3 regions of the Enterococcus innesii genome follow, and region 2 is predicted to be linked to each of the others. Evidence: predicted binding sites of a transcription regulator. Region 2 holds the regulator's gene; each other region holds the start of a gene.

Region 1 (5,982 bases), 790 kb from region 2:
GTCTCGATGGGCTGCCACTTCCTTCAATTCCCGTTTGATGATGGTGATGCGGTTGCGGATGTGTCGACGATCAGTCTCCAGCTTGGTTTCCCCTGGCCCTCTCGTTCCGATTCCGCCCCCTAGCCGAGACATGTTCTTTCCTTGCCCTATCAAGCGTGGAAGCAAATAATCCAGCTGCGCCAATTCTACTTGCAGCTTTCCTTCTTTGGAACGGGCACGCATCGCAAATATATCGAGGATCAGCTGGACGCGATCAATCACTGGCACTTCTAGCGCATCACCAATCAACTGGCTTTGCCTTGGTGTCAGTTCATGATTGAAGATCACTAGATCTGCTTCATGTGCTTCTGCCAACTGCTGCAATTCCGCAACTTTCCCCTTGCCAATCACGGTTTGTCGATCGACTTGCTGCCGTTTTTGCACCAGTGAAAAAACAACTTCGCCATTGGCGGTTTTTGTTAAGCTTTTCAATTCTTTCATTGACGAATCAAAATGAAGATAGTTTTTCTCCGTTTCTACTCCGACAAGAATCACACGTTCTTGGCTCATCTTTTCTCCTCCAACCATTGGTCGATTTCTGTTTCAAGGGTACGTTGTTCTTCAGGTTGTCTCACTAAATCAATCCATCGGGGCTGTGCTCGGTTATTGAACCACGTCAGCTGCCGCTTGGCGTAGCGGCGTGAGTTTTGCTTGATTTGCTCAATGGTTTCATCCAATGTGGCCTGCCCGTGAAAATAGGGCAAAAATTCCTTGTAGCCGATCCCTTTGGCGGCTTGCGTTTCTGGATACTGCAAAACAGCTTTTGCTTCTTCGATCAAGCCTTGATCCATCATTAAGTCCACTCGCTGATTGATTCGCTGGTATAACACTTCTCGCTCAGTGGTTAAACCAATCATGAAGAAATCGTACAAAACTTGCGGTGTTTCTTTTGGTGCAGCAATACTTTCGCCAGTCATTTCAAAAACCTCCAACGCACGAATCACTTTCCGCTCATTGTTGTAGTGGATCTTCGATGCTGCCAAGGGATCGACCGCCTGCAACTTTTGCCATAGAGCTTCTTTGCCGATGGCTGCTGCTTCTTGTTCATAGCGCTGACGAATCGTTGGGTCGCCTTCTTCTACTCCTAAACGAAAGTCATACAAAAGCGCTTGGATGTATAGTCCTGTCCCCCCCACAACGATCGGCAACTTTCCTTGTTGCTGGATCGTCTCAATGGCTTCACGTCCCATTTGCTGGAAATCAGCGGCAGAATACGTTTCCGTCATTGCACGAATATCGATCAAATGATGAGGAATCCCTGCCATTTCTTCCTTCGTCACTTTGGCGGTACCGATATCTAATTGTCGATAAATTTGCATGGAATCCCCGCTGATAATCTCCCCATGGTATTTTTGAGCTAATTGGATACTCAAGGCGGTTTTACCGACTGCGGTCGGTCCCACGATCACTAAGACTTTTTTCATCCTTTTGTTTCCTCGCGGACCTGCTGCACAATTGCCCGAGCGTTTTCTGGAAAATCGGTGATGATCCCGGTCAACCCCAAAGCCAAGCAGGTGCGAATCGCCGCTTCTTCATTGACAGTCCACGGACGGATCGCAATCGGAAAATCAGTCAAGACCGTCGCTGTCTCTTGGACCCAGCGATAGGCCGGATGAATTCCTTCGATATACGGTCGGCTGAGCGCCAACGGTGGTTTGTCTTCCCCGCGTCCCATAATAAAATCAAGGATCGCATCCGGTTCGATCGCATGCATCCGATCCAAAGTCTCGATATTGAAGGAACAATACCAATGAGTAAAGGGCCATTCTTGGCTATTCAATAAGTCGGATACTTTGGCTTCGATTCCTTCATACTCATAATGATCGGTTTTTAATTCGATCGTCAAAATACCACGATAATTCTTCGCTGCAAGTAAATCCAACACTTCTTTTAGCGTGGGGACTTTGGCGGCTTGGAATTCCTCAGAAAACCAGCTGCCAGCATTGAGTTCTTTTAGTTCAGCAACCGTCAGGTCACAGATCCGACCTTTGCCGTTGGTCGTTCGATCAACCGTTTCATCATGCATGACAATCAAGCCGCCATCTTTTGATAGATGTACATCTAACTCAATGATATCAGCTTTGACCCGCACCGCTTCCGCAAATGCTGGTAGCGTGTTTTCAGGTCGGTTGCCGCTACTCCCGCGGTGGGCAACGATTTGTACCATCATTCTTTCACTCCATTCTCACTCTTTATTTTACCATGGAATCTGCTAGAACCAAAAAGCCTCTGTTTGTTTCGAACCTCTTAATAAATAATAGCGCTTTGTTTCGGTCAAAGAAAAACACCCTTACTATGATCGCAGTAAGAGTGTGTGTGATCAGTTAAAAAAGCGCAACCGTCGATACTCTGGTACGGTTGCCTTAACCAAGGCAAATGGCTGACCAGTAGGATCAAATCGTTTTTGAAAAATACGTCAACGGTTCGCTCGTCATGTTTTTCATTTGGTTTTTACGCTCATTGACCATTTCAACCAATTGATCAAGGAAATTTTCCATAATGATCCGACCGCCTTTATAGGTATACCCACCGATCTTAACGATTTCCTCTGGGGATAAAATCACCCGACGTGTCCCGATTTTTTTGAAAAATTCTTCCAAGAAAAAATTCGGTAGATAAAAACTGTTTTGCGCCGCAAAAGATTGTAGATAGGCAAAATCATCGATGGTGATATAACAGTCGTCAAAGGCATCAAAGCTGACATACTCATCCATCAGCATGACCCGTTTTTGTAGAATCTCACTGATTTTTTGATTCAATAAAACCAGCGTTTCGATTTCTTTGACTTTATGCTCCAACAAACGGCGTTGTTTTTCTTTTTGTTCCTCATACCGAATGCGTAAATTAAAAATGATGGTTACTAACAATGCGCCCACTAAGACGCCGATCAAACCTGCTATTGCTACTGCCATTCTTCGATCCTTCCTCATTCCTTTTTTCATATTGTATCATATTTGAAAGTTTCGCAAAAAAGATAACGAACTTTTTATTTGACCTTTCTTGACCTAATCGGTATACTATCTCTTAGATATTGCGAAAACTTTATGCTAAACTATATCTATAACGATTTTTAGGAGGACTATCACTATGAATTTAATTCCTACAGTCATTGAACAATCATCTCGCGGTGAAAGAGCGTATGACATCTATTCTCGTCTATTAAAAGACCGGATCATTATGTTGAGTGGTCAAGTAACCGATGACTTAGCAAACTCAATCATTGCTCAGCTTTTATTCTTAGACGCGCAAGATTCTGAAAAAGACATCTACTTGTACATCAACTCGCCGGGCGGAAGCGTTACTGCTGGTCTAGCGATCTTTGATACCATGAACTTTATCAAAGCCGATGTTCAAACCATCGTTATGGGGATGGCTGCTTCTATGGGTTCATTCTTATTGACCGCTGGTGAAAAAGGCAAACGTTTTGCGTTACCAAATGCCGAAATCATGATTCACCAACCATTAGGTGGCGCACAAGGTCAAGCAACTGAGATTGAAATTGCTGCCCGCCACATTTTGGCAACCCGCGAACGTCTGAACAAAATCTTGTCAGAACGTACTGGTCAACCAATCGAAGTGATTGAACGTGACACCGATCGCGACAACTTCATGACCGCACAAGAAGCCAAAGACTACGGCTTGATCGACGAGATCATGGAATCAAACAAATTGAAATAAGCTTGCATAAAAAAGGTGTACGAAGCAATTCGTACACCTTTTTGCGTCTTTGGATTCGGCGTCAGACTTCGCCATATTGGCCTTGTTGGTAAGCATACCCATTTTCCACGTAATGCGTGATGTTTGCCTGATTTTTGGCGATTTCTTCTTCTGTCAACGGGCGGATCACTCGTGCCGGACGACCAAACGCCAACACATTAGGCGGAATGACGGTTCCTTCCGTCACTAACGAACCGGCACCTAACAAACTATTTTCGCCGATCACTGCATGATTCAAAACGATCGAGCTCATGCCGATCAGCGCCCCTTTTTTGATGGTGCAGCCATGAAGCATACACTGATGCCCAACAGTCACATCGTCTTCCACGATCGTCGGGGCATCGTGATCAACGTGGATGATCGTTCCATCTTGAATATTGGTACGCGCGCCGATTTCGATGCGATTGGCATCGCCTCGAATCACTGCTTGAAACCAGACCGTACTCTCTTTTCCTAGAGTCACGTTTCCTACGATCGTCGCATTTTTTGCCACAAAACAAGGTGTTCTTTGCAACGAGGCGGGCGAAACTGTTTTGTGGGTTTCATTCCCTGATTGTTCTTTGTCCATCAACTTCTCCTTCCAATCCATAAAGGGATCTGCGCTTTCTTTTTTCACTATAGCACCACCCTTGCGACAATGCAAAAAGAGCGCCAGTCAGACTGGACGCTCTTTTCGGCTTACTCGGCTTCTTCTGAAAATTGACTTTGATACAGTTGGCTATAAAAGCCGCCAGCTGCCAACAAGGTTTCGTGATTGCCTTTTTCAATGATCGATCCTTGATCCATTACTAAGATCAGATCTGCTTCACGAATCGTTGACAAACGATGGGCGATCACAAAGCTGGTACGACCTTCCATCACTTTATCCATTGCTTTTTGAATCAGCGCTTCTAAGCGGGTGTCCACCGAACTGGTGGCTTCATCGAGAATCAAAATCTTTGGATCAGAGATGACTGCCCGGGCGATGGTCAACAATTGTTTTTGTCCCAAAGAGACATTATCGCCTTCAGAATTGATGATCATCTCGTAGCCATCCGGCATCGTACGAATGAAGTGATCGACATTGGCGGTTTTCGCTGCATCAACGACTTCATAATCGGTGGCATCTAATTTCCCAAAGCGAATGTTGTCGCCGATCGTGCCTTCATACAACCATGCATCTTGTAAAACCATCCCAAACAATGAACGGACATCATGACGTTCCATCTTCTTCGTGTCGATACCGTCGATCTTGATGGCCCCTTCATTGACATCATAAAAACGCATCAACAAATTGATCAAGGTGGTTTTCCCAGCACCTGTTGGTCCCACGATCGCCACGGTTTGTCCAGCTTTGACTTCAAAGTTCAAGTCTTTGATCAACGGTTTTTTCGGATCATAGGCAAAGCCGACATGTTCAAAGGTCACGTCGCCTCTGATTTGTTCTGGCAATTGGATATCGGTTTGATTGACTGGCTCTTCTTCCTCATCTAATATTTCAAAGACCCGTTTTGCTGCTGCTGAGGCACTTTGCAAGACAGAAGACAACTGGGTTATATTCCCCATTGGCTGACTGACTTGCCAGATGTATTGAATGAACGCTTGCAGCTGACCAACAACGATCACACCGCTGATTACGTAAAAACTACCCATGACTGCCATTGCGATATAGGTAAAGTACGCGGTCATTTGCACCAGTGGCATCATCAATCCTGACACAAAGGCAGAACGAAAGCCGTAATAGCGCAACTGGTGGTTAACGTTTTTAAACCCTTCAAGTGTTTGCTTTTCCCGTCCATACACTTTCAAGACACTGAATCCAGTCATGTTTTCTTGTACGTAGCCGTTCAGATCCCCTAACGCATTTTGCATGCCTTGGAAGTCTTTTTGCGACTTTTTGACGATCGTGCGAGAAATCAATAAGGAGGCTGGGATCATGATCAATGAAACCAATGCCATGTAGGTATTGATGTAAAACATCATGGAAACCGCCATAACGATTCCTAAGAAGGCATTGACGATACCGATCAAGGCTTGCTGCATTGCACCGCTGACGGCATCCACGTCATTGGTCACCCGTGACAAGATATTCCCTTGTTGGTTGCGGTCGAAGTAAGAAACGGGCAAACGATTGATTTTTTCTTCAATGTCTTGCCGCAGATCTCGCATCGCCGATTGGACAACGTTGGTGATCAGCAGCCCTGACATCAATTGTGAGAAACAGTAACCGACACCAACGACTGCGAT
Region 2 (5,982 bases):
ATGTATCAACATAAGGGATGAGCTGCTGTGCTTGCTCGATCGATTCCACCGTGGCGATAATCTCAACCATAATACTCCTCCTTTTTTCAACTCATTCATAGTATCACACAGCAGTGTTCTTTCCAAGAGGTCTCGTTACTCTTTTTTTCACGAATAGCGCTTTGCTCATTAATCAAACGCTGACATAAAGCTGTTTAGAAGGATATTTTTTTGTGAATCACCAATCATAATCAATGGAGAATTCTTGATCACTACTAGACATAGCAAGACAAAAAAGCGACGTCCCTATGGATGCCGATTGCTCGACCATAGAAACGCCGCTGCCGTTATTGGCTCGACTTAAACTTGTTGCAAGACCCGTGCTTGTCCCTCTTTGACATTGAGGGTGATCGATCCTTTGGAAGCACCGATCGTCACTTTGTCACCTAAATGAATTTGTCCTGATAGGAGTGCTTCACTTAAACGGTCTTCGACTTCTTTTTGCAAGGCCCGACGAATCGGCCGTGCCCCATATTCTGGATCAAAACCAGCTTTACCGATCACATCGATGGCAGATGGCGTGATCTTCAATTGGATGTCTTGGTTGCCTAATCGTTTGATGATCGCTTTGCTCATGATCTTCACGATCTCGTGGATCTCCCCTTCACCTAAGGATTGGAAGACTACTGTTTCATCCACACGGTTCAAGAACTCTGGACGGAAGGCTTTTTTCAGCTCTTCTAAGATCCGTTTTTGCATCGCTTGGTGATCTTTCGTTAAATCAGTGACATTAAAACCAACGCTTTTTTCTTCGCGGATTTGTTGGGCACCGATATTAGAGGTCATGATCAAAATCGTGTTGCGGAAATCGACCTTCCGACCTTTGGCATCTGTCAAATGACCATCATCCAGCACTTGCAAGAGGATATTGAAGACATCGGGATGGGCTTTTTCCACCTCGTCCAATAAGATGACGGAGTATGGTTTTGAACGGATTTTTTCCGTCAATTGCCCACCTTCATCGTAGCCGACATAGCCTGGCGGTGAACCGATCAAACGGCTCGTGCTGTATTTTTCCATAAATTCGGACATATCGACACGAACCAAGGCATCTTCACTGCCAAACATCGCTTCTGCTAAGGCTTTGGCAAGCTCGGTTTTCCCGACACCGGTCGGCCCTAAGAACATGAAGGAACCGATTGGGCGGTTGGGGTCTTTCAATCCACTGCGGGCGCGGCGGATCGAACGAGCGACTGCTTTGACCGCTTCTTCTTGGCCAACTACCCGTTGATGCAAGATCTTTTCAAGATCCAACAAGCGTTCGCTTTCTTTTTTCTCCATCTGCTGCAGAGGTACGCCGGTCCATTGGGAAACGACCGTGGCAACATCTTCTGCAGTAACACTATCGGCATAGCCTGACGCTTCTTTGACTTCCATAAACGCTACTTCCGTCAGCTGTTGGGTCAATTTCTTTTCCTTGATCCGTAGACGAGCTGCTGCTTCAAAATCTTGCTGACGAATAGCGGCTTCTTTTTCCTCGATCAAGTTGGCGATCTCGTTTTGTAGATCTGCCAATTCCGAACTTTCATCGGTTTTGTCTAGACGCACTTTGGCTGCTGATTCATCCATCAAATCGATGGCTTTATCTGGTAATTGGCGCGAATTGATGTAACGTACGGACAATTGCACAGCGGCGTGTAACGCATCATCAGAAATTTCCACCCCATGATGTTCTTCATAACGAGGACGCAACCCCCGTAAAATTTCTTCCGCTTCTTCTGGTGTTGGTTCGTCGACTTGCACCCGGGCAAAACGGCGTTCTAATGCAGAATCTTTTTCAATGTATTTTTGGTACTCATCTAGTGTCGTGGCACCGATGGTTTGCAATTCTCCACGGGCTAAGGCTGGTTTCAGAATATTCGAGGCATCAATCGCCCCTTCGGCTCCGCCGGCCCCAATCAGTGTATGCAATTCATCAATGAATAAGATGATTTGACCATCTTGATAGATCTCATCGATGATTTTTTTCATTCGGTCCTCAAATTCCCCACGGTATTTCGTTCCGGCAACTAAAGCCCCCATGTCCAGCATCATCAAGCGTTTGTTTTGCATGTCTTCTGGGACTTCCCCATTGATAATTTTTTGGGCTAAGCCTTCGGCGATCGCGGTTTTCCCAACACCAGGTTCCCCCACGAGAACAGGGTTGTTTTTGGTCCGACGGCTAAGGATCTGGATCAGGCGTTTGACTTCTTTGGCACGCCCGACAACAGGATCTAGGCGTTTTTCACGGGCTAATTTGGTCAAATCACGGGCTAAGGAATCCAAGGTCGGTGTTCCTTGCTGCGCTTTGGCTTGGGCTGGACGACGACGACCAGCACTTCCGTTGGTTTTGCTTTCATTGAAGCCCATTTTTTTCTTCAAAAGCTGACGCATTTTCGCGAGACTCAAGCCGAGATTCAGCATGATTCGTGAAGCCAAAATGTCTTCGTCTCTTAATAAGCCTAATAATAGATGTTCAGTACCAATTTGTGGTGCCCCTAAGCGTTTGGCTTCATCCCCTGCATAAGCAAATGTATGTTTTGCTCGTGGTGAATATGCGAGATAGGCATTTTCTGGATATTGACGAACGGTGCCGTACCCTGTTAAATGTTCGATTTCTTCACGAATATCATTTTCTGTGATATTCATTTCCCGCAAGGTTTTGCCGGCAATCCCGTTTTGTTCAATGACCAATGCCAATAGAATGTGTTCAGAACCTACTGCTTGGTGCTTAAAGTATTTTGCTTCTTCTTGGGCGATAGCCAAAACGGCTTTCGCGCGTTGGGTGAATAATTCATCCATCTCTTTCACTTCCTGTCTTCGTAACTTAATCGTTCTAGAATTGCATGGAGCAAATCAGCTCGTGTTCTATTTTCATAAGGAGAACGTCCTAGAACTGCTTTCGCGATGACGGTCAACAATAAATTGCCTTCTCGCTTGGACAGGATTCCTTCCTCATAAAGTTTCTGGATTATTGCATATGCATCTTTTTCCGAGATGGTTTCATCGAATAATTGATTCATTTCTTTTAAGTAGTGGTGGCTGTCAGTAATTTTGACTTTCTCGATCCGAATATAGCCGCCCCCGCCGCGTTTGCTTTCAACCGCATAGCCTCTTTGAACGGTAAAGCGGGTATTGATCACGTAATTTATTTGTGAGGGCACGCAGTTGAACAAATTTGCCATTTCTGCGCGACGAATCTCAATGGTTTCACTGTCTTCAAGAATTTTCTTCAAATACGCTTCAATCAAATCGGAAGTGTTGTGATGACTCAATTCATTCCCTCCCTTGACTAATTCTGACCTTCATTATACCCAATTTTTGAATCCTTGGAAAGATGTACGCTTGCACAAATGGCCGGACTAAAGGAAATTTTAAAGACACCGGTGCCTCACTATTAGGTTTAGAAACAAAAACAAGCAGCTGGACGGGGAACAAAAAGAGAATTCTTTGGTCCCCGAAGGCTGCTTGGTTAAAGTATTTGGTTTTAGCTAGTTTCTAATCACTTTCTGAGCTACTTTCACTCGTAGCGCTTGAATCAGAGGAATCATCTGAACTACTGCTTGGTGTCGATGAGGACGAATCATCTGGTTCAGGTCCTCTAGAGATCGTGACCGTTACAGTAGAGCCAACTTCGACGGAGGTCCCAGCACCTGGAGAGACACGGACAACATGTCCAGCTGGTACCGAGTCATTATAGCCGTCCTCTTCCTCAAAAGTTGAATCCAATCCCGCTTCATTCAAGTCTGCTTCTGCATCGGCTTGGCTTTTCCCAACAATTCTTGGTACATTGACCATTTCCTGCCCACTGCTGACCGTCAAAGTGATGGTCGTTTGGGAAGTCACCACCGTTTCACCTGTTGCGGGTGCTTGGGCGATGATCGTGCCTGATGGTTGACTGCTAGATTGATAGTTCACTTCGATCTGTGATCGGTCGACACCGCGAGAAGTCAATGCTGCTCGTGCATCTGCCTCTGTCATGCCATAATAGTTGTCCATTGCGAAGCTATCTGGTCCGGAGCTGACCTTAAAGGTGATTTCGTCTTCTGCTGGGGAAACTTCCCGCCCTGCTGCTGGTGATTGACTGATAATATCCCCTTCATCGACATCATCTGACGACTCTAGCTCTTCTTTGATTCTGTCTTCATCAAAGCCCAAATCGATCAACTCTTTTTTGACATCATCAAAGGAACGGCCTTCATAGTCATCAAGGGTGATTTTCTTCGTTCCGCTACTGATGTAGAGGGTCACGACGGAATTCTTTTTGACTTCATTGCCTTCTGGGGGATCGGTTTTGACGACATTGCCTGCTTCGACTTCATCATCTTCGATTTCTTCCACCTCGTCTGCCACTTTCAAACCGGCGGCTTCCAGTTCGGCCCGAGCGGCGGCTTCTGTCTGACCACTGACTTCAGGAATTGCCACATCTCCCCGACCACCGCCGAATAGGAAGTAACTGCCTATCCCTAGCAGTGCGATCACCATAATGATTGGCAGCAGTAGCCAGCGCTTGCGTTTTTTCTTTTTCGGCTGCGCCGCTTCTTCAGCTTGATCCGCAGCCGTTTCTGCCACGGGTTCTTCCACTGGCGGCGTTTCGACTTGGGCTGCTTCCACAGGGGTCAGCACTCTCGTTTCATCCATCAGGGCATGAGGTTCCCATCTCGGTTCATTGAGCCGTTCAGGAGACAGCACGGTATCGAGATCCGCCCGCATTTCATCGGCGGTCTTGTAACGATCCGCCGGTTCTTTGGCGGTCGCCTTCAACACGACGTTTTCCAACGATTGCGGAACATTTTTGTCATAGATCCGAATCGACGGGATCTCATCTTGGAAGTGTTTCAAGGCGATCGTTACGGCTGATTCGCCATCAAAGGGTACTTTGCCGGTTAAAATTTCATAGAGAATGATCCCAATCGCATAAATATCTGATTGATTGGTGGCCATACTGCCTCGTGCTTGTTCTGGTGAAAGATAATGCACCGAGCCTAGCATCGAGTTGGTTTGGGTGATCGACGTTTCTGATAGAGCGATCGCGATCCCAAAATCGGTGATTTTCACCACGCCGTCTTCATTGATCAGCACATTCTGGGGCTTTAGGTCCCGGTGAATGATGCGGTGCTGATGGGCTAATGCCACCGCTGATAAGATTTGTTGGATGATATCAACGATCTGCAAATAAGGTACTGGATAGTGCGTTTGGATATAGCGCTTGAGATCCATTCCTTTGACATATTCCATCACCAAAAACTGCATGCCGTCTTCTTCACCGACATCATAAACGGTTACGATGTTGGGATGAACCAGCTCAGTCGCCGCCAAGGCTTCTCGTTGAAAGCGCCGAATCGCACTTTGGTCGTTTTGGAAGTCAAAACGAAGCACTTTGATTGCCACTTCACGGTCTAAGATCAAGTCATGCGCCAAAAACACATTTGCCATTCCGCCGCTGCCGATATTGCCGATGATTTTGTATCGGCCGTTTATCTTCTTCCCAATTTCGATCATGGGCGCTCTCCTCCAACTTTAATCAATAATACCGTGATATTGTCGACACCGCCGCGTTCGTTGGCTTGATCGATCAATGATTGCACTGCTTCTTCCAGCTCAGGGGTTTCTTGGATCGTTGCTGTGATCTCTTCATCTGAGACCATGTTGGTCAATCCGTCTGAACACAGCAGCAAATAATCCCCGTCTGCAATAAAGTGGATCGCCACATCGACTTCGACTTCGCTTGGCATACCGATTGAGCGGGTCAAAACGTTTTTGCGAGGATGATTTAAGGCCATTTCTGCCGTGATTTGTCCTGACTTCACCAATTCATTGACCAGTGAATGGTCCTCTGTGATTTGGGTCAGCACTTGATTGCGTAAAAGATAGGCACGGCTGTCCCCGACATTGGCGATCGTAAACTGGTCGCCTAATAAGGCCACAGCAATGATCGTGGTGCCCATGCCGCTAAGTTCTTCT
Region 3 (5,982 bases), 1.6 Mb from region 2:
AAAATCCTATCGTGGATAGAGCGGTTGAAGCATTAGAAAAAATGGAAGAGAGTTATAGCATTCCTGATAATCTTCATCGCACGTTTGTCTTCCAGCTGGTCTATCGCTTTTTAATCACAGATAAACTAAGCTTAAGCTCTTTCTTTTATCTTGAAGACAAAAAATTACTGATGAATGATAAATTTTTAACCATAAAAGAGATGTTAAAATCTGTTTACAAAGAAAGTATATCAGAGCGAGACTTAGATATATTTAGTACCCAGTTAACTGAGCTGCTCTATTCTTATGTTGGACATGTCATGGCAAAACCCTTGCATGTAATGATCCATATTACGTACCATGCCAACTATGCCGTGTTAGTGAAAAATTATATAACAGGTGTATACAAACCAGAGACAGTTACCATGGTAGGAAATTTTGCAGATGCAGATCTTGTTATTTCTGATCGGTTCGTTGAGTCGAAAGAAAATCAGTATTTTTTCTTTCTTGAAGATATCCATAATATTGAGACATGGAAAAGATTAGGGGAGTTTATCAATAGCAAGATTATTGAAGGACGAATTCGATCAGATACGATAGAAAAAATCAGCTAGTATTAGCGGAAAGAGTACAGTTTTGATTAAAAGGCTAAGTAAATTCTTGGTTACATTCAAACAAAAAAGATATCTATAAAAGAAGGCTGCGACAGTCATCTTTTATAGATATTTTTTTAAGACGTAATTAGGCTAAACTAATGGGATGAGGATAAGGATTTTTTGATGGAGATTTCAACCACTTCAGGCATTTGGATCACAGAGATGGTTGAAGGATCGTACGAGCCATCAGGTAATTTTTTTAGAAAGTAATTTTTGATTTCTTCTACTTCTGTCGGGCGAATATTTCGTTTTTTATTGATCAGCAGAATTTCATTGTGGTTCGGCGCTGAGGTAAAGATCACGGTCGTATCTCCGGCTGTGTAAACCTTTACAAGTTCTGCGTCGGTATTTTCAAGTTGATTCAATACTAGTCGAGAATGGCTGTTCGTAACATTGATTAATTTCACCAGACTCACCTCACATTCTATGTATTTATTAATAACATTATAGGGCGTTTTTTTTCAAAAGAAAAGCCAGACAACTCGGAATTACCCAATTTTTTGGTAAAACATGGTTGTCTGGCAAAGGAAACGGTTCACGACACTTTTTTAAAGCTTGTTACTCGTTAGTTTCCGAAGATTCTTCTTCAGTCGTGTCGGCTTCTGAAGAAGGTGCAGGGGATTCAGCGGAAGTTACAATGATCTTATCTGAATCTTCCAATTGGGCTTTTAACTGACGCACTTGCGGATGCTCCAAATAGAATTCTGCAATCCCATCTTCGATTTGATCTTGGATCGTTCTACGCAGCGGGCGAGCACCCATCGTTGCACTGTAACCAAGATCCACCAATTTTTCTTGCACGTCTTGTGGAACATCGATATGCAGTTTTTGATGACTAAGGGTTTGATTGACATCATGCAGCATAAGTGACACGATCGATAACAAGTTTTCCTTGCTTAGTGCCTTGAATTCGATGATCCCGTCAAAGCGGTTGAGAAATTCTGGCGTAAAGTAATTGTTCAATTGATTTAACACGGAACGAGTGATGCCTTCGCGTGCGGCACCAAAGCCAACGTTGGCTTCAACTTTGCCGGTTCCGGCATTACTTGTCATGATGATCAGAGTATCTTTAAAGCTGACCGTACGTCCTTGGGCATCCGTCAAACGACCATCATCGAGAATTTGCAAGAACATATGCAATACATCAGGATGGGCTTTTTCCACTTCATCCAATAGAATCAAGCTGTAAGGATTCCGACGAACTTTTTCAGTCAATTGACCTGCTTCTTCATAGCCAACATAACCAGGAGGAGAGCCGATCAATTTTGATACACTGTGTTTTTCCATGTATTCTGACATGTCGAAACGAATCATTGCTTCTTCGGAGCCAAACATTTCATAAGCTAATTGTTTGGCTAATTCCGTTTTCCCGACACCAGTTGGACCGACGAAAAGGAAAGAGCCGATCGGACGATTTTGTTTGCCTAAACCGACCCGATTTCTGCGGATCGCTTTGGCTACTTTGTCGATCGCTTCATCTTGTCCGATAACTTTTGCTTTCAAGTCATCCGCGAGATTTTTTAATTGGGTTTGTTCTTTTTCTTTCAATTCGCCAACTGGAATATTCGTCCGTTCTTCAACGATTTGTTCCATGTCTTTTTCAGTAATGACTGGCGTTTCTTCTTCGCTGATTTGACGTTCTTTCATTTTTTGCAGTTTGTTGATTTGATCGCGATAGTAAGCAGCTTTTTCAAAATCTTCTTCTCGAGAGGCTGCTTGCTTTTGTTCTTCTGCTTCTTGTAATTTCTTTTCGATCGTTTTTGGATCAACGATTTGAATCGTCAAGTTTTTCTTCGAACCTGTTTCATCTAGTAGATCGATCGCTTTATCAGGCAAGAATCGGTCTTGGATGTATCGGTTAGAAAGGGTAGCGGCAGCTGCGATCGCTTCATCGGTATATTTCACATGATGGTAATCTTCATAACGTGGTTGCAAACCTTTTAAGATGCGGATCGTTTCTTCAACAGAAGGTTCATCCACACGCACTGGTTGCAAACGGCGTTCTAAAGCAGCATCTTTTTCGATAATGCGGTATTCATTTAACGTCGTTGCTCCGACCATTTGTAGTTCTCCACGGGCAAGCGCTGGTTTTAAAATGTTTCCAGCATCCATATTTCCGTCGCCAGCTGCACCAGCGCCAACGATTTCATGGACTTCATCAATAAACAAAATCACGTTTTCTGCTTGCTTGATTTCTTCAATCAATTTTTGGATGCGTTCTTCAAATTGGCCACGAATACCTGTACCTTGCACAAGAGAGGCAACGTCTAGGCGAATGACTTCTTTGTCCATCAGTTTTTGTGGCACATCGCCATCAACGATTTTTTGGGCTAACCCTTCAACGACGGCAGTTTTCCCAACTCCGGGTTCACCAATAAGAACAGGGTTATTTTTGGTTCGGCGATTAAGGATCTCGATCACTCGTTTGATCTCTGAATCACGACCAACGACTGGATCGACTTCGCCATCACGAGCCATTTGGGTAATATTGATGCCGTATTCTCCTAACAAACCTGCAGGTGCTTGGTTATTGCGTGGAGGCTGACCGCCGACAAAACCGTTACCGCCGGTTTGTGTCGGTGGAGTTTGTTCATAAGGGGTATTTCCTTGCTGCATTTGACGAGACATTTGACGGAATAGATCATCAAGATTGCCAAATCCAAAAGGATCTTGCGCCATTGCAGCTGCAGCATTCCCAGATTGAGCTTTTAATTTTTGGTAACAACTTTGACAATAATCGAGTTGTTTTCTTTGACCATTGACATTGGCATATAAATGAATTGAAGCTTCATTTTTGCCGCAATTTTGACAAAGCATAGATTCACGACCTTTCATATTTGTTCCAACAACCCTATTTTACGGCGCTTTTGATCGCTTGTAAAAGAAAAGGGGCTGTGGGCAAAGAAACGGTCACCTTCGAGGCAATGTATTATTGACCTTTACTGACCATAATTCTATTATACTAACTTTTTGTCAGACTGCAAGAATTTTACTCTGAAAAGTTCTCGCTGCTTTTTCATCTACAAAAGCGTCTTTTAAATAGAAATCAATTCAATTATAATAGAAAGAAAGAGGTGAGAATGGACGATGGAGAACAGAGATTTTGCTGTAGAAGTAGTGCGTTTACGCAATGGAGAGATCAAAGAATTGATTGTTCAACAGCCGGAATTTCTGGCATTTAGAGATGTCTGGCTCCAGCTGGAAGATCGGTCTTCTTTTGTCGGAGAAGCGGGGTTAAACGGGAAGATCATCTACCGTTATGTACAAGAAAATAAATAGGACATTTATTTCAATCGTTTATTTAAGAGAAAACGGTTGTCTATCGATGAAAAAAATGGTAATCTTAACAGTTGAAAGGGCGATTTTTTTCGGGTGTCATTGCATGCATGGAAATTTTGCCTTCACACAAAAAAACGTATCATAAAGGAGATTGATCAATATGGAAAAGAAAGATTTTCACGTAGTTGCTGAGACAGGGATTCACGCACGTCCAGCTACATTATTGGTTCAAACAGCAAGCAAATTTAACTCTGATATCAACTTAGAGTACAAAGGTAAATCAGTAAACCTTAAATCAATCATGGGCGTAATGTCATTAGGTGTTGGCCAAGGTTCTGATGTTACTATCACTGCTGAAGGTGCTGACGAAGCAGATGCAATCGCTGCAATCGTAGAAACAATGAAAAAAGAAGGTTTGTCTGAATAATGGTTGAGATGCTAAAAGGAATTGCTGCTAGTGATGGTGTAGCCGTTGCGAAAGCCTACCTGTTAGTACAACCTGATTTATCTTTTTCAAAAGTATCAGTTGAAGATACTGCAGCAGAGGAAGCACGCTTAGATGATGCGCTAGCGAAGTCAACAGCGGAATTACAACAAATCCGTGACAAAGCAGCACAAACTTTAGGTGAAGCAGAAGCACAAGTATTTGATGCTCATTTAATGGTTCTTTCAGATCCTGAGATGATCGGTCAAATCAAACAAAACGTGACAGATAACAAAGTCAATGCAGAAGCTGCGTTGAAAGAAGTTACTGACATGTATATTGGTATGTTTGAAGCAATGGATGACAATGCTTACATGCAAGAACGGGCAGCTGACATCAAAGATGTTGCGAAACGTATCTTGGCGCATTTGTTAAATGTGACTTTGCCTAATCCTTCAATGATCAACGAAGAAGTAGTCGTTGTTGCGCATGACTTGACACCAAGTGATACTGCACAATTAGACCGCAACTTTGTAAAAGCTTTTGTAACAGATATCGGTGGACGTACTTCTCATTCCGCAATCATGGCACGTTCTCTTGAAATCCCAGCAATCGTTGGAACGATGGAGATCACTGCAAAAGTGAAAGCGGGCGACATCTTAGCTGTTAACGGCATTATCGGTGACGTTATCGTCAACCCGACAGATGACCAAGCAGCTGAATTTGTTGAAGCTGGGAAAGCCTACGCAGAACAAAAAGCAGAATGGGAAAAATTGAAAGATGCTGAAACAGTTACGGCTGATGGCAAGCACTTTGAATTGGCTGCAAACATTGGAACGCCAAAAGATTTAGAAGGTGTCCACAACAATGGTGCAGAAGCAGTCGGTTTATACCGGACTGAATTCTTGTACATGGATTCTCCTGATTTCCCAACAGAAGAAGACCAATACAAAGCATACAAAGCAGTTTTAGAAGGAATGGCTGGCAAACCAGTGGTTGTCCGTACAATGGATATCGGTGGCGATAAAGAACTTCCTTACCTAAAATTGCCTCACGAAATGAATCCTTTCTTAGGCTATCGTGCATTGCGTATCAGCTTATCTGAACTTGGGGACGACATGTTCCGTACCCAACTTCGTGCGTTGTTACGTGCTTCTGCTCACGGCAACTTGCGTATCATGTTCCCAATGGTGGCAACATTGAAAGAGTTCCGTACAGCGAAGAAAATGTATGAAGAAGAGCGTCAAAAATTGATTGACGAAGGCGTTGAGATTTCTAACGAGATCCAAGTCGGAATCATGATCGAAATTCCAGCAGCAGCTGTCTTAGCAGACAAGTTCGCCAAGGAAGTTGACTTCTTCAGTATTGGTACCAATGACTTGATCCAATACACAATGGCTGCAGACCGCATGAATGAGCGCGTGTCTTACTTGTACCAACCATACAACCCATCAATTTTACGTTTGATCAAAAACGTGATCGACTCAGCGCATGCTGAAGGAAAATGGGCTGGTATGTGTGGAGAAATGGCCGGCGATCAAACTGCTGTGCCACTTCTTGTAGGTATGGGCTTAGATGAGTTCTCAATGAGTGCAACATCTGTTCTGAAAACACGTAGCTTAATGAAACGCTTGTCAACGACTG

The links. The regulator CtsR, encoded in region 2, represses protease genes until heat stress. The targets are predictions, from matches to a motif close to TTGGTCAAAAAAGGTCAAANA.
Region 1: clpP (ATP-dependent Clp endopeptidase proteolytic subunit ClpP) is a predicted target of CtsR. The motif match lies at 3,027-3,047, and genes of this name have one in related genera.
Region 3: ENLAB_RS01665 (ATP-dependent Clp protease ATP-binding subunit) is a predicted target of CtsR. The motif match lies at 3,565-3,585, and genes of this name have one in related genera.

The regions. Positions count from the first base shown of each region.
Region 1 is NZ_AP025635.1:2,676,283-2,682,264, reverse strand. It holds gene hflX (GTPase HflX) at 1-549, opposite strand, end outside; gene miaA (tRNA (adenosine(37)-N6)-dimethylallyltransferase MiaA) at 546-1,463, opposite strand; gene ENLAB_RS12520 (glycerophosphodiester phosphodiesterase) at 1,460-2,209, opposite strand; gene ENLAB_RS12515 (hypothetical protein) at 2,433-2,951, opposite strand; gene clpP (ATP-dependent Clp endopeptidase proteolytic subunit ClpP) at 3,127-3,717, shown strand; gene ENLAB_RS12505 (gamma carbonic anhydrase family protein) at 3,779-4,372, opposite strand; gene ENLAB_RS12500 (ABC transporter ATP-binding protein) at 4,435-5,982, opposite strand, start outside.
Region 2 is NZ_AP025635.1:1,890,897-1,896,878, forward strand. It holds gene ENLAB_RS08790 (peptidase U32 family protein) at 1-70, opposite strand, end outside; gene ENLAB_RS08795 (ATP-dependent Clp protease ATP-binding subunit) at 340-2,820, opposite strand; gene ENLAB_RS08800 (CtsR family transcriptional regulator) at 2,826-3,293, opposite strand; gene pknB (Stk1 family PASTA domain-containing Ser/Thr kinase) at 3,517-5,520, opposite strand; gene ENLAB_RS08810 (Stp1/IreP family PP2C-type Ser/Thr phosphatase) at 5,517-5,982, opposite strand, start outside.
Region 3 is NZ_AP025635.1:338,387-344,368, reverse strand. It holds gene ENLAB_RS01675 (helix-turn-helix domain-containing protein) at 1-593, shown strand, start outside; gene ENLAB_RS01670 (DUF1827 family protein) at 731-1,042, opposite strand; gene ENLAB_RS01665 (ATP-dependent Clp protease ATP-binding subunit) at 1,194-3,452, opposite strand; gene ykzS (protein YkzS) at 3,723-3,914, shown strand; gene ENLAB_RS01655 (phosphocarrier protein HPr) at 4,075-4,341, shown strand; gene ptsP (phosphoenolpyruvate--protein phosphotransferase) at 4,341-5,982, shown strand, end outside.